Regions from separate parts of the Rhizobium sp. R86522 genome, predicted to be linked through region 2. Evidence: riboswitches for the same ligand, from Rfam matches in the RefSeq annotation. Region 2 holds a riboswitch; the other holds the start of a gene.
The links. Region 2 has a riboswitch for thiamine pyrophosphate ahead of thiC (phosphomethylpyrimidine synthase ThiC). Riboswitches for the same ligand answer to the same signal wherever they lie in the genome.

Region 1: linked by a shared signal. The riboswitch ahead of thiD (bifunctional hydroxymethylpyrimidine kinase/phosphomethylpyrimidine kinase) and the one ahead of thiC (phosphomethylpyrimidine synthase ThiC) in region 2 are both predicted to bind thiamine pyrophosphate.

Annotation. Positions count from the first base shown of each region.
Region 1 is NZ_JAXHBX010000001.1:3,448,088-3,455,346, reverse strand. Features, by position in the region: gene SJY08_RS16705 (peptide chain release factor 3) at 1-667, shown strand, start outside; gene SJY08_RS16700 (HAD-IA family hydrolase) at 714-1,388, opposite strand; TPP riboswitch at 1,514-1,610, shown strand; gene thiD (bifunctional hydroxymethylpyrimidine kinase/phosphomethylpyrimidine kinase) at 1,678-2,493, shown strand; gene SJY08_RS16690 (pirin family protein) at 2,574-3,485, opposite strand; gene SJY08_RS16685 (class II glutamine amidotransferase) at 3,728-4,555, shown strand; gene SJY08_RS16680 (MmcQ/YjbR family DNA-binding protein) at 4,564-4,917, opposite strand; gene coaBC (bifunctional phosphopantothenoylcysteine decarboxylase/phosphopantothenate--cysteine ligase CoaBC) at 4,914-6,128, opposite strand; gene SJY08_RS16670 (sensor histidine kinase) at 6,219-7,259, opposite strand.
Region 2 is NZ_JAXHBX010000001.1:4,005,155-4,012,413, forward strand. Features, by position in the region: gene thiO (glycine oxidase ThiO) at 1-358, opposite strand, end outside; gene thiC (phosphomethylpyrimidine synthase ThiC) at 355-2,193, opposite strand; TPP riboswitch at 2,285-2,414, opposite strand; gene SJY08_RS19370 (MBL fold metallo-hydrolase) at 2,462-3,547, opposite strand; gene ffh (signal recognition particle protein) at 3,856-5,427, shown strand; gene SJY08_RS19380 (chorismate mutase) at 5,438-5,758, shown strand; gene rpsP (30S ribosomal protein S16) at 5,823-6,197, shown strand; gene rimM (ribosome maturation factor RimM) at 6,586-7,164, shown strand; gene trmD (tRNA (guanosine(37)-N1)-methyltransferase TrmD) at 7,172-7,259, shown strand, end outside.

The sequences.
Region 1 (7,259 bases), 560 kb from region 2:
CATCGCTTTTGCCCGCATCTGCTCCGGCAAGCTCGAGCGCGGCATGAAGGCGCGCCTGGCCCGCACCGGCAAGCAGATGGGCCTGACGGCGCCGCAGTTCTTCTTCGCCTCGCAGCGTCAGCTGGCGGATACGGCCTATGCCGGTGACGTCGTCGGCATCCCGAACCACGGCACGCTGCGAATCGGCGACACGCTGACCGAAGGCGAAAACCTCGTCTTCCAGGGCGTGCCGAACTTCTCGCCGGAAATCCTGCGCCGTGTGCGTCTGGAAGATGCGATGAAGGCGAAGAAGCTGAAGGAAGCCCTGCAGCAGATGGCGGAAGAGGGCGTCGTGCAGCTCTTCTCGCCCGAAGACGGCTCGCCGGCCATCGTCGGCGTCGTCGGTGCACTGCAGCTCGACGTCCTGAAGGAGCGACTGCAGGGCGAATACGGCCTGCCGGTGTCCTTCGAAATGTCGCGCTTCTCCGTCTGCCGCTGGATCTCGGCCGAGAATAAGGACGATCTGGAAAAGTTCATGACCCAGCGCCGTGGCGATATCTGCCGGGATCTCGACGGCGACCCGGTCTTCATGGCGCAGGACCAGTTCTCGCTGCGCTACGAGTCCGAACGTTACCCCGCGATAAAGATGGTCGCCATCAAGGAGTATCACGTCGCCAAGGCGGCGTGAGTTTGGTCGAGGGCGGTGACGGAATTCCCGTCGCCGCCGGGTCGGCTTATTCTGCCGCCTTGATCCTCAGTCCCCGGGACGCGTCGAACTCCACCCTAAGTTTCTCATAACTCGCAATCGTCGGATGGGACGTCTCCAGCGGATGCGCGTGCGTCGCCGTGATCACGGCGACATCTGCCCCTGCCGCTTCTCCGGCTCTGACGCCTGCCAGCACATCCTCAAACACCAGGCAGCGCGATGCAGCGAAACCGAGCCGCTCTGCACCGAGCCGGTAGCCGGCCGGATCAGGCTTGCCGATCTTCACGTCTTCCGCCGTCACGATCTGCAGCGGCTGTGGCAGGCCGGCGGCCCCGATACGGGCGCGGGCAAGGGCTGATGGAGCCGAGGTCACGATCGCCCAGCGTTCGGCGGGCAAGCTTTTCAGAAAGTCGATGGCGCCGGGGATCGGCGTGATACCGTCGAGATCCTCGATCTCGCCGCGCTCCACCTCGAGCGCTTCCTTCACCACATCGATGCCGGGCAGGTTCAGGGCGCGGATGGTGTCGATCCCGCGCTTGCCATGCATGGTCGGCAGGAAGGTTTCGAGATCCAGACCGTGCTTCAGTGCCCAGAGGCTCCAGACGCGCTCGGCAGCGGCGATCGAATTGAGCAGCGTTCCGTCCATGTCGAAGAGAAAGCCATCATAGGAGCGGTCGAAAAGGCGGTCTGGCGCGTGATGCAAGGCAATCTCCTCGGGTCGGTTGGATATCCCGGCCTCCCTAGCGGCTCTGGTCCTCCGCTGCAAACGCTGAATGGGAATGACGAGAGACCCAGGTGACAGGAACGATGCTGTGGCATAGTCTGGCGCCTGAGAGACAGGGGCGTCTGGCGCAAGCCGGGCTGAGAAGCACCCTTTGAACCTGAACCAGATCATGCTGGCGGAGGGAGTCGCTCGGGTGTCGCGCCAGATATATCCGCGCTGTGCCCGCTGCGTCTCCGCCGCCTTGGGAGACGCAGACATGAGATCATCCATCATCCGCAACGTGCTGACCATCGCCGGCTCCGACCCTTCCGGTGGGGCGGGCATCCAGGCCGATCTCAAGGCCTTTTCGGCCCGCGGTTGCTACGGAATGGCGGTCGTCACGGCTCTGACGGCGCAGAACACGACGGGCGTCTCGGCCGTCGTGCCGCTCGATCCCGGTTTTGTCGCCGAGCAGATCCGCATGGTCTTTGCCGATGTCAGGGTCGATGCGGTGAAGATCGGCATGATCGCCAATGCTGGCATTGCCTCGGCCGTCGCCGAAGCACTGAAAGCCTATCGCGGCATCCCTGTTGTTCTCGATCCCGTCATGATCGCTAAGGGCGGTGCATCGCTGCTTGATCCGGATGCGGTCGCGGCCTTGACGGAGGACTTGTTGCCGCTCGCGACGCTCCTGACGCCGAACCTGCCGGAGGCTGCAGCCCTGCTCGGTGATCCCGAGGCTTTCGACCGCCGCATCATGGAATCCCGGGCCATCAGGCTGACAGCACTCGGACCCCGGGCAGTGTTGCTCAAGGGTGGCCATCTGGCAGGTCCGGAAAGCCCGGATGTGCTGGTTGCGGATGGCCAGGTGACCTGGTTCGAGGCGGAACGGATCCTAACGCGCAATACGCATGGCACTGGCTGTTCTCTGTCGAGCGCGCTCGCTGCCGAATTGGCAAAGGGGCTGGAGCCACAGGAGGCCGTGCGTGTTGCCAAGGCCTGGCTGGCGGAGGCTGTTCGGCGTTCCGATGCGCTGACCGTTGGTTCAGGACATGGGCCGGTGCATCATTTCCACGCGCTCTGGCCGGCGCCTGCACAGACTTGATCTCTGAGGCGGTGTATGCAGACAAAAAAGAAAACCCGGCGCTGGAGACGCCGGGTGGAAGTGAACTTGACTGCGTGGGGTTAATGATCGGCCTTGATAAAGGTTCCGTTCTGCAGCTCCTTCATCGCCTGCATAAGTTCTTCCCGCGTGTTCATGACGATCGGACCATGCCAGGCGACCGGCTCCTTGATCGGCTTGCCTGTGACCAGCAGGAAGCGGATGCCCTGTTCGCCGGCCTGAACGGTGATCTCGTCGCCGGTGTCGAAAACGACAAGCGTCCGGTTGCCGGAGAGGTCGCGGATATTCAGCTCCTCGCCCATGTATTCCTTCTCGACCTTGACGCCGAAGGGCTTCGACGCATCCCGGAACGAGCCGGAGCCTGCAAAAATATAGGCGAATGCCGAGCGATAGGTGTCGACCGGGAAGGTCTTGCGCTTGCCCGGCGGCACGGAGATGTCGAGATAGACGGGTTCAGCGGCGATGCCGTCTACCGGGCCGCTCTTGCCCCAGAAGTCGCCACAGATGACGCGAACCGACGTGCCGTCATCATCGATGACCACAGGGATCTCAGGTGATTTGATGTCCTGATAGCGCGGCTTGGTCATCTTCAGCGACGAGGGCAGGTTGGCCCAGAGCTGGAAGCCGTGCATGCGGCCGGCGAAATCGCCCTTCGGCATTTCCTGATGCAGGATGCCGCTGCCGGCGGTCATCCATTGCAGGTCGCCCGCGCCTAGCATGCCCTGATTGCCCAGGCTGTCGCCATGCTCGACGGTGCCGGCCAGCACATAGGTGATCGTCTCGATGCCGCGATGCGGATGCCAAGGGAACCCGCGGAGGTAGTCCATCGGCTCGTCGTTGCGGAAGTCGTCCATCATCAGGAAGGGGTCGGTCATCGAGGGATCGCCGAAGCCGAAGACGCGGTGCAGCTTGACGCCGGCGCCTTCCATGGTCGGCGTGGCGCGGCTCTCATGCTTGACAGGGCGAATGGACATTGGCGGACCTCCTCGGGGAACGGGCTCGTTGCTTGGGAAGCAATATAGGCGAGAGAACCATGGCACGCAGGCCTGCCGGGCAGAACGCAGTGTTCACTTTTGTGCCAGTCGACAGCAGGAAGAATGTTGCACTGCCCGACAAAATTTTGTCATGAAGGATGCGATGTTTGCAAATCATTAGTCTATCGGGCGAAGACTACCGAAGATTTGCAGTCGGTCGATGGACCTGGGGCAGAATTCATATGTGTCGTTGGGCAGCTTACCGTGGTGTTCCGATCTTCCTCGAGGAGCTGGTGACCTCGCCTGCGCATTCCCTTATCGAGCAATCGCATTGCGCAACCCGCGCCAAGACCGCCACCAACGGCGATGGCTTCGGTCTCGCCTGGTATGGTGACCGCCCCGAGCCGGGCCGCTTCCGGGATGTGCTGCCGGCCTGGTCCGACTGCAATCTGAAGAGCCTCGCAAGCCAGATTCGCTCGCCGCTGTTTCTCGCGCATGTCCGCGCTGCAACCCATGGCGCCACCCGCCGCGACAACTGCCATCCCTTCGTCCAGGGGAACTGGTCCTTCATGCACAACGGCCAGATCGACAATTTCGATCGCATCCGCCGGCCGATGGAAGGCATGCTGGACGATGAGCATTTCCATGCCCGTGTTGGCACGACCGACAGCGAACTGCTCTTCCTGCTGGCCCTTCAGTTCGGATTGCGTGAGCGCCCTATCGCGGCCATGAGCGAGGCCGTCGGCTTCGTCGAGCAGATCAGCTTGCATCTGACCGGCACCGCCCGCATCCGCATGACGGCTGCCTTTTCCGATGGCAAGACGCTCTATGCCGTGCGCTACTCGACGGACGAATATGCTCCAACGTTGTTTGCAGCGCCCATGGGGCCGAAGGGCAGCTTCTGTCTCGTGTCGGAGCCGCTGAACGACGAGACGGATACCTGGGTGGAAATTCCCGCAGGCAGTGCCGTGATCCTCAGCGAAAACGGTCTGGATGCCGCCGAGTTCAAGCCTGACGTCGAGCGCACACGGGTCGAGCAGATCCGTCAGCCGGCGATGGCTGCGGTCTGATCACAGCTTTACTCGACGATGCCGAGTTCGGCGCGCAGCTTGCGGGTCAGCGACGCACTGACCGTGCGATAGGAGCGGGTGAGATATTCCATAAGGTCGGCTTCGCCGAGCTCGCTGTCCGGTTCGACGCTGACCCATTTGCGCTTGGCGAAATAGGGCGCCTGCGACACGCCTCTGAGCGATGTCAGGATCTCGAAGCTTTCTTCGCTGACCTTGAACGTCAACCGGCTTTCACTGTTGGTGAGCAGCGCAAAGACCTTGTCTCCGACCTTGGCGACACGGCTGTCCCATTGGTCGACTTGCGTGGTGCCGGCGAAACCTTGGACAAAGGCGTCGAAGCCGGATTGCGTAAAAAGGCTCATGCGCCGGTCCCGCCGATCTGGGTCGCGATCCAGAGTGCCAGCCGTTCCGCCACTTCGTCCTTGGAAAGGTCCGGCCAGGCCTCGACCCCGTCGCGGGAAATCAGCTTCACCCGGTTGCGATCGCCCCCCATGATGCCGGTCTCGGGCGAGACATCATTGGCGACGATCAGGTCGGCGCCCTTGCGCTCAAGCTTGGAGCGGCCGTTTTCCTCGACATTCTGGGTCTCTGCGGCAAAGCCGACAACGAGCCGTGGGCGCTGAGGATGATGGCCGACGGTCTTGAGGATGTCAGGGTTTTCCGTGAGTTCGAGCGGCGGCGGCGCCTCGCCGGGCTGCTTCTTGATCTTCTGCTCCGCCGAGGACGCAACACGCCAGTCGGCGACGGCGGCAACCATGACCGCGATGTCGGCCGGAAGCGCCGAGAGCACGGCATCGCGCATCTCCTCGGCCCGCTCCACATGCTGGGTGCGAACGCCCACGGGATCGGCAATGGTCACGGGGCCGGAGACCAGGGTAACCTCGGCGCCCAGGCGGGCAAGGGCTGCCGCAATCGCGTGGCCCTGCTTGCCCGAGGAGCGATTGGCGATGTAGCGCACGGGATCGATCGGTTCATGCGTCGGGCCCGAGGTCACGACGGCTGTCATGCCCGCAAGCGGTTTCGGACCCGAGAGCAGGTCTTCGACACGGTCCGCGATGTCGATCGGCTCGGCCATACGACCGCGCCCGCGCTCGCCGCTTTCCGCCATCTCGCCTTCCATCGGGCCGATGGCCTTGATGCCGTCACGTTGCAGTGTGGCGTAGTTCCGCTGTGTTGCCGGATGCGCCCACATCTTCGGGTTCATGGCAGGCGCAATCAGCACAGGACGGTCGGTCGCAAGCAGCACTGTGGATGCAAGATCATCCGCAAGCCCGTTCGCCATCTTCGCCATCAGGTCGGCGGTCGCGGGTGCGACAAGCACGAGATCGCATTCGCGCGCAAGCCGGATATGACCGACATCCTGCTCGTCCTCGCGGGAGAAGAGTTCGGTATAGACATGGGAGGCCGACAGCGCACCGACGGCGAGCGGCGTCACGAATTCCTGTGCCCCACGCGTCATGATGGGCCGCACGCTCGCACCGCGCTCCCTGAGCCTCCTGATGAGGTCGAGGCTCTTGTAGGCGGCTATGCCACCCGCGATAACAAGCAAAATGCGCTTTCCGGCCAAGCTCATGAAGAAGCACCCTTAATCTCTGCGGCGCGACCCTAACGCAAATCGGGTCGCTGGCAAATCACTGGACGCCGGAGTGGTAAACGGCGTGGCTCAAGCCCCGCTGTCGAGCTTGAGCGGAACTTCCGCCACGGTGCCAGGCGTGCCTTCGAGATAACGCAGACCGTCTCCCAGCGTCGAGGCCATGGATTTGACGATCCGGCTCCCGAGACCGGTTCCCTTCGGCGCGCACTGGGGATCAATGCCGACCCCGTCGTCCTCGACCCGGAGCAGCGCCTCGCCGTTGCCCATCGTTTTCAGATGCACCCTGATGTCACCCGGCTGGCCGGTCGCATAGGCGTATTTGAAGGCGTTGGTCACGAGTTCGGTGACGATCATGCCGACCGAAACCGCCTTGTCGGCGCTGAGCGAAATAGGATCCGCATCGAGCAGCAGGCGCACCGGCTTTTCGGCGCTGTGCAGGGAATTGTAGAGCTCAACGGTGAGACGGTTGAGGTAACGATCAAGCTCCACCCGGCTGACGTCGTCGGAGGTGTAGAGACTGCGGTGCATGCCGGCGATTGCCGTGATGCGGGCCTGGGTTTCAGCCAGTTCCGCCTTCACTTCATCGCTGCGGGCCGCCGAGATCTGCAGCCTGAGCAGGCTGGCGACCAGCGCCAGCGAGTTTGCGACGCGATGGTTGACCTCGGCCAGCAGCGCCTCGGCACGTTCCTTACCAAGCCTGATCTCTTCATCGGCGCGGGCCTTCGCTGCACGCAGCTGGGCGTTGGCGACCGTCTGCTCGATCGCGCTCGACAAGAGTGACAGGAAGTCGTCGCTGACTGTCTTGATCACGTAGTCCGCAGCACCCGCCTTGATCGCCTCAATCGCGACCTGCGCCTCGTTGGACCCGGTGACATAGACCACCGGCACATCGATCTCGGCATCGCGCATGCGGCCGAGCACGTCGTGGCCGGTCGTCTGGCGCAGGTAATGATCGAGCACGACGACGTCGAATGCGGCCGTCTTCAGGAGTTCAAGCGCGTCTTCGGCGTTCTCGGCATGCGACACCTCATGACCAAGCCGTCCCATATGCCTCTGGACCAGCCGGGCAATGGCAGCATCGTCATCGATGTAGAGAACGCTGAAGCTCAT
Region 2 (7,259 bases):
CCGGCTCAAGGTCGGCGATCTCTTCCTCGCCCAGCCAGCGATGGCCGCGCGTGCGGGCCGCAAAGCGCTTGAGATCGGCAAGATCGCGCGGATTGGCCAGCACGAGCGTGCCCCGGCGCTGGACGAGACCGGGCACGGCCTCGTCCCACCAGTCGGCAGCGGAAAGGCCTGATGTCAGCACGATCTCTTCCGCCGCCTCTCGCTCGCAATAGGGGGCGAGCATGCCGCCCGCCCAATGGGAGGCGCCAAGCCCGATATCGGCCCGGCGCTCCACGACCTCGACAGAGATACCCCTGCGTGCCAGTTCCAGCGCCGTCGCCAGCCCTGCAACACCGGCGCCTTTCACCAGAACGGTCATGACCGCTCCCCCGTTTCGAGTGCTTCGATCTCGTCCGCTGTCATGTAGAGATCGCCGCCGGCGCGGTATTTCTCCGCCATGGCGGTCAGGCCCTCCTTCTGCGCCTCGGCGCGGATGTCATGCGAGATGCGCATCGAGCAGAATTTCGGCCCGCACATCGAGCAGAAATGCGCCACCTTGTGCGCCTCTTTCGGAAGCGTCTCGTCGTGCATGGATCTTGCCGTTTCCGGGTCGAGTGACAGGTTGAACTGATCTTCCCAACGGAATTCGAAGCGGGCACGGGAAAGCGCATCGTCGCGCAGCTGTGCTGCCGGATGCCCCTTGGCGAGATCGGCGGCATGGGCGGCGATCTTGTAGGTGATGACGCCGATTTTCACGTCATTGCGGTCGGGCAGACCCAGATGCTCCTTCGGCGTGACGTAGCAGAGCATGGCCGTACCGAACCAGCCGATCATCGCCGCCCCGATGCCGGAGGTGATGTGGTCGTAACCGGGCGCGATATCCGTCGTCAGCGGTCCCAGCGTATAGAAGGGCGCCTCGCCGCAGGTCTTCAGCTGCTTGTCCATGTTTTCCTTGATCTTGTGCATCGGAACATGGCCGGGCCCTTCGATCATCACCTGGCAATCCTTGCCCCAAGCGATCTGCGTCAGCTCACCCAGCGTTTCGAGTTCGGCAAACTGGGCGGCATCATTGGCATCGGCAATCGAGCCCGGACGCAAGCCATCGCCCAGCGAAAAGGAGACATCGTAAGCGCGGCAGATGTCGCAGATTTCCTCGAAATGCTCGTAGAGGAAGCTCTCCTTGTGATGATGCAGACACCACTTGGCCATGATCGAACCGCCGCGCGATACGATGCCGGTCACGCGGTTGACGGTGAGCGGGATGTAATGCAGCCGCACGCCGGCATGGATGGTGAAATAGTCGACGCCCTGTTCGGCCTGCTCGATCAGCGTGTCGCGATAGACCTCCCAGGTCAGGTCCTCGGCAATGCCGCCGACCTTTTCCAGTGCCTGGTAGAGCGGCACGGTGCCGATCGGGACGGGCGAATTGCGGATGATCCAGTCGCGGATGTTGTGAATGTTGCGGCCGGTCGAGAGATCCATGACCGTATCGGCCCCCCAGCGGATCGCCCAGACCATCTTCTCGACTTCCTCGGCCATGGAAGAGGTGACGGCGGAATTGCCGATATTGGCGTTGATCTTCACCAGGAAATTCCGGCCGATGATCATCGGTTCGAGTTCGGGATGGTTGATGTTGGCGGGGATGATGGCCCTCCCTGAGGCGATCTCCTGGCGGACGAATTCCGGCGTGACGTGATCCGGGATAGCGGCGCCGAAGCTTTCACCGTCACGGACAAGCGCTTCCTTCGCTGCCTTGCGGCCGAGGTTTTCTCGGATCGCGACAAATTCCATTTCCGGCGTGATGATGCCGGCGCGGGCATAGGCGAGCTGTGTGACGGCCTTGCCGCCCGTTGCGCGAAGGGGTTGATGTTTCACGGGAAACACCGGGGTCATCTTGTCGGCAGAGACGAAGCCGTTGTCTTCGGGCTTGATCGCGCGGCCGTCATAGGCCTCGACATCGCCGCGAGCCTCGACCCAGGCCGTCCGGTGCCGCGAGAGGCCTTGATCGATGGCGATAGTGGCTTGCGGATCGGTATAGGGTCCCGATGCATCGTAGACATTGACCGGCGGTTCGCCGGAGGTCGGGTGCAGCGCGATCTGGCGCAGGGGTACGCGAATGTCCGGATGGATATTTCCGGGCAGGAAGATCTTGGTTGAGGCAGGGAGTGGCCCGGTGGTGACGTCGGGCCTGTCGAAATGCGGGGCAATGTTCATCATGGAGCTCCAAGTGTTCAGGTTGGAGACCCAGTCATGTCAGCCGGAATGATGGAAAGACGCCACGGGATTCGGGTTTTCGAATCGTCGTTTTGCAGCGCTCGCACCGTCCCTACGCCAGTATGAACTGGATCAGGTTCAACGGGTCACCGCGCTGCTTGTCCCTTGCGGTTGGCGTAGCGAAATCTCAGCCCCTTGTCGGGACACCCCTGGTGAATGCATTAAGTCTGGCCAAAAGCGGCCGGTCTGTCAACGCGGAAGGTGAGCCTCAGGCGCCGGCACGAGGCACCTCGAACTGCTGGCCGGGGCGCAATCCCTTGAAGCGCTCATTGCCAATGCCGGCCGCAGACATGGCCACGCCCAGTGCCTTCGGCGGATCGTCGATGCCTTCATTGGTCAGCTGGAACGTGCCGAAATGGTGGCCTATGCCGAAGGCCGCGCCGCTCAAGCGAAAGCCTTCGATCGCTTCTTCCGGGTTCTGGTGCTGTGCCTTCATGAACCAGCGCGGCTCGTAGGCCCCGATCGGCATGATGGCGATCCTGATGTCGCCATGCTTTTCACGGACTTCGCGATAATGCTTTCCTTCGGCATAGCCGGTATCGCCGATGTAATAGATCTTGCCGCCTGGCGTCTCGATGACGAAGGCAGCCCAGAGCGCCATGCGCCGGTCGCCCATACCGCGTGCCGACCAGTGATGGCAGGGCTCGCAATGGATGGCCACGCCCTTACCGATCTCGACCCGGTCACCCCAATCCATGACATCAGCCACCATGCCCGGCATGTCGTCGCGCATGATGGTGTCGTTGCCGAGGGGGGTGACGATGCGCGGATTGTCCCGTCTGAAGAGGCGCCTCAGCGTTGCAGTGTCGAGATGGTCGTAGTGATTGTGGGTGACGATCACGATGTCGATCTTTGGCAAGTCGTCGAAGGTGACGCCCGGCGGATTGTTGCGCTTCGGTCCGGCAAAGGAGACGGGGCTTGCGCGTTCCGACCAGACCGGGTCGGTCAGGATGTTCAAGCCGGCCGTCTGGATGAGAAGCGTCGCGTGGCCGACCATGGTGACGACGAGCCGTCTGCCTTCGACACGGGATTCCGGCTTCGCCGTTACGACATCGGCAGCCTGGGCCGGTCTTGGCCACTCGATCTTGCCGCCGCCGAACTGCCAGCGGAGCAGATCGGAGAAGCCACGCGGCTCTTCGCCGCCCGGGTTGAAGAACACCTTGCCGTCGAAATGGTCGGAGATCGGACCGGAATAATAGCGGTTGCCCGCATGTGCCTCGCGCAAGCCGAGACCTCCGAGTGTTGCGGCAACGAGGCCGAAGCCCGACCATTTGAGAAAGCTGCGTCTGTTCATGGCTTACCCATATGTGGTTTTGTCAATTCTACGGCAATAGCGCTGCCGCAGATTGCTGGATGCAGCGGATCTCCCGAAAAATCGGGGCTTTGCTTGACTTCCCGACCGTTTTCCTGTTTATCCGCCACAATCTGCGAAGAGACGAGCACTCCGAGCCGCCGACCGGGACCCGAACAGGTATAAAGAGATCCCGGAGGTCAACACCCGACAGCGCGTTGCGCCCTCGGGTGCTTTTTGGCTTTGCGTCTTGTTTTCCGCGCGGAGAAGACCGAGGTTTGGGGTTCCCCGAACCATGCAAGGAAGAGCCGATGTTTGAGAACCTCCAGGACCGTCTTGGCTCCATTCTGAATGGACTGACCGGCCGTGGCGCACTGTCCGAGGCGGATGTCTCGGCTGCTCTGCGCGAGGTCCGTCGTGCCCTTCTTGAGGCCGATGTTGCTCTCGAGGTGGTCCGCGCCTTCACCGACAAGGTTCGTGAAAAGGCTGTTGGCGCCTCGGTCCTGAAGTCGATCAAGCCCGGGCAGATGGTCGTCAAGATCGTCCATGACGAGCTGGTCGAGATGCTTGGCACCGAAGGTGTGTCGATCGACCTCAATGCCGCAGCTCCCGTTGTCATCATGATGGTCGGTCTGCAGGGCTCGGGTAAGACGACGACATCGGGCAAGATCGCCAAGCGGCTGACGGATCGTGACAAGAAGAAGGTCCTGATGGCCTCGCTCGACACGCGTCGTCCGGCCGCCCAGGAACAGCTGCGTCAGCTCGGCGTGCAGACCGGCATCGATACCCTGCCTGTTATCGCCGGCCAGTCGCCGACCGATATCGCGAGCCGCGCCGTCCAGGCCGCGAAGCTCGGCGGCCATGACGTGGTCATCCTCGACACCGCCGGCCGTACGCATATCGACGAGCCGCTGATGATGGAAATGGCCGAGATCAAGTCTCGCGCCAAGCCGCATGAAATCCTGCTGGTTGCCGACTCGCTGACCGGTCAGGACGCCGTCAATCTCGCCCGCAATTTTGATGAACGCGTCGGGATCACCGGCCTCGTTCTAACCCGCATGGACGGCGATGGCCGCGGCGGTGCGGCGCTCTCGATGCGCGCCGTCACCGGCAAGCCGATCAAGCTGATCGGTGTCGGCGAGAAGATGACGGAGCTCGACGAGTTCCATCCCCGCCGTATCGCCGACCGCATCCTTGGCATGGGCGACATCGTCTCGCTGGTCGAGAAGGCTGCCGAGAACATCGACGCGGACAAAGCCCGCGCCATGGCCGAGAAAATGGCCAAGGGCAAGTTCGACCTCAACGACCTCGCCGAGCAGATCAAGCAGATGCAGGCCATGGGCGGCATGGGCGGGATCATGGGCATGATGCCGGGCATGGCCGGCATGAAGGACAAGATCTCGGCCGCCGGCCTCGATGACAAGGTCTTCAAGCGCCAGCTCGCCATCATCTCCTCGATGACCAAGGCTGAGCGCGCCAATCCCGACGTTCTGAAACATTCCCGGAAGAAGCGCATCGCAGCCGGCTCCGGCACCGATGCCTCCGACATCAATAAACTGCTCAAGATGCATCGCCAGATGGCCGACATGATGAAAGCCATGGGCGGCAAGAAGGGCGGCGGCATGATGAAGCAGATGATGGGTGGTCTCGCTTCGAAGATGGGCCTCGGCGGCATGGGTGGCGGCATGGGCATGCCGGATCTGTCGAAGATGGATCCGAAGCAGCTCGAGGCGCTTGCCAAGCAGGCGGAAGCGGCCGGCATGAAGCCTGGCAGCTTGCCCGGTCTTGGTGCTGGTGGCCTGCCGGGTCTTGGGGGTCCGAAGCTTCCCGGCCTCGGCGGTGGCGGTTTCCCGGGCCTTCCAGGCCTGCCGAAGAAGAAGTGAGAGGGCGCCGATGATTGATCCGTCCGTCAAGGAACAGCTTTCCGGCTATCGCCAGTCGATCGACAATATCGATGCGGCGCTGGTCCACATGCTGGCGGAACGCTTCCGCTGCACCAAGGCCGTCGGCGTGCTGAAGGCCACACACGAATTGCCGCCCGCCGATCCGGCGCGCGAGGAATACCAGATTACCCGCCTGCGCCGTCTGGCTCAGGATGCCAATCTGGACCCGGATTTCGCCGAGAAGTTCCTGAACTTCATCATCAAGGAAGTCATCCGGCATCATGAAGCCATTGCCGCCGAACATGGCGGTGCAACCGAAAAGACCGCCTGACGGCGGCCTCAACAAGAACAGGGTTTGCTGCGGCGACCTGAACTAAACCTCAAGGAGTATTCACATGTCCCTCAAGATTCGTCTCGCCCGCGGTGGTTCCAAGAAGCGCCCCTACTACCAGATCGTCGTTGCCGACGCCCGCGCACCGCGCGACGGCCGCTTCCTCGACAAGGTCGGTTCCTGGAATCCGATGCTCGGCAAGGACAACGAAAAGCGCGTCGAGCTGGACGCAGACGCCATCAAGGCCTGGGTAGCCAAGGGCGCCCAGCCGACCGACCGCGTTCTGCGCTTCATGGCTGAAGCCGGTCTCGCCGAGCGCGCGACCCGCAGCAACCCGGACAAGGCAAAGCCGGGCAAGAAGGCTCAGGAGCGCGCTGCCGAGCGTGCCCAGAAGGCTGCTGACGCTGCTGCTGCCGCTTCGGAAGCTGCTGCAGAATAATCGGCATAAAGCCGTTTCCAGCGGGCGGTGGGTCATCCCACCGCCCGTTTTTGCGTTTTCTTTCCGGTCGCTTCCGCCTGATACCAAGTGTCAATGATAGGAACCGATAGGATGGCTTATTGTGGGTTTCTGGCTAGGCGCGGCGCGCCGGGCGATGCTGTCGCATCGGCCAAGCGGCGCAACAACGCCAGAGGCCCACAATAAGCCACCTTTGGTCGGCTTCCCGCCCGTTCTGGCGTCGTCGAGTTCCTTGACCGATGCGCCAGCATCGCTCTTCGGACCTCTCCTAGCCAGAAAGGGCGGTCGAGCCGATCCTATGGGTTCCTATCATCGACACTTGGTATAAAAGGAATGTCGAACCGAGGTGTGTGCAGGACCGTTCCCACTCATGAGCAAGCTTGAAAATCCGATACTGATGGCCGTGATCGGTGCCGCCCAAGGGCTCCGGGGCGAGGTGCGGGTCAAGACCTTCACCGAGGATCCGCTCGGTCTCGGTGACTATGGCGTCCTCTATGCGGCTGACGGGCGAAAATTCGAGATCCTCGAAATCCGTGACGGCAAGACGGTTGCCGTTGTGCGTTTCCGCGGGATCAACGATCGCAATGCCGCTGAAGCACTCAACGGCACCGAGCTTTTCGTCGATCGTGATGCGCTGCCGGATGACGATCTCGACGAGGACGAATTCTACTACGCCGATCTCGAAGGTCTCGAGGTCTATGATGCCGAGAACAATCACTATGGTGCTGTGACCGCCGTCTATGATTTCGGCGCCGGTGACCTGCTCGAGTTGAAGGGCCCCGGCAAGCGCCCCGTGCTTATTCCCTTTTCCGAAGCGGCCGTGCTCGAGATCGATCTCGAAGGCGGACGCCTGCTTGTCGATCCGATTGCAGCGGGCCTGAAGGATGATGGGGAAGAGAAGCCCTACGGCAATGCCGGCGGCAAGCCGCGGCCGAACAATGGCCGCTGACCGCGCCATGCCCTTCAAGGCCTCCATCCTGACGCTCTATCCGGACATGTTTCCCGGCCATCTCGGACTGGCCTTGGCGGGCCGGGCGCTGGAGC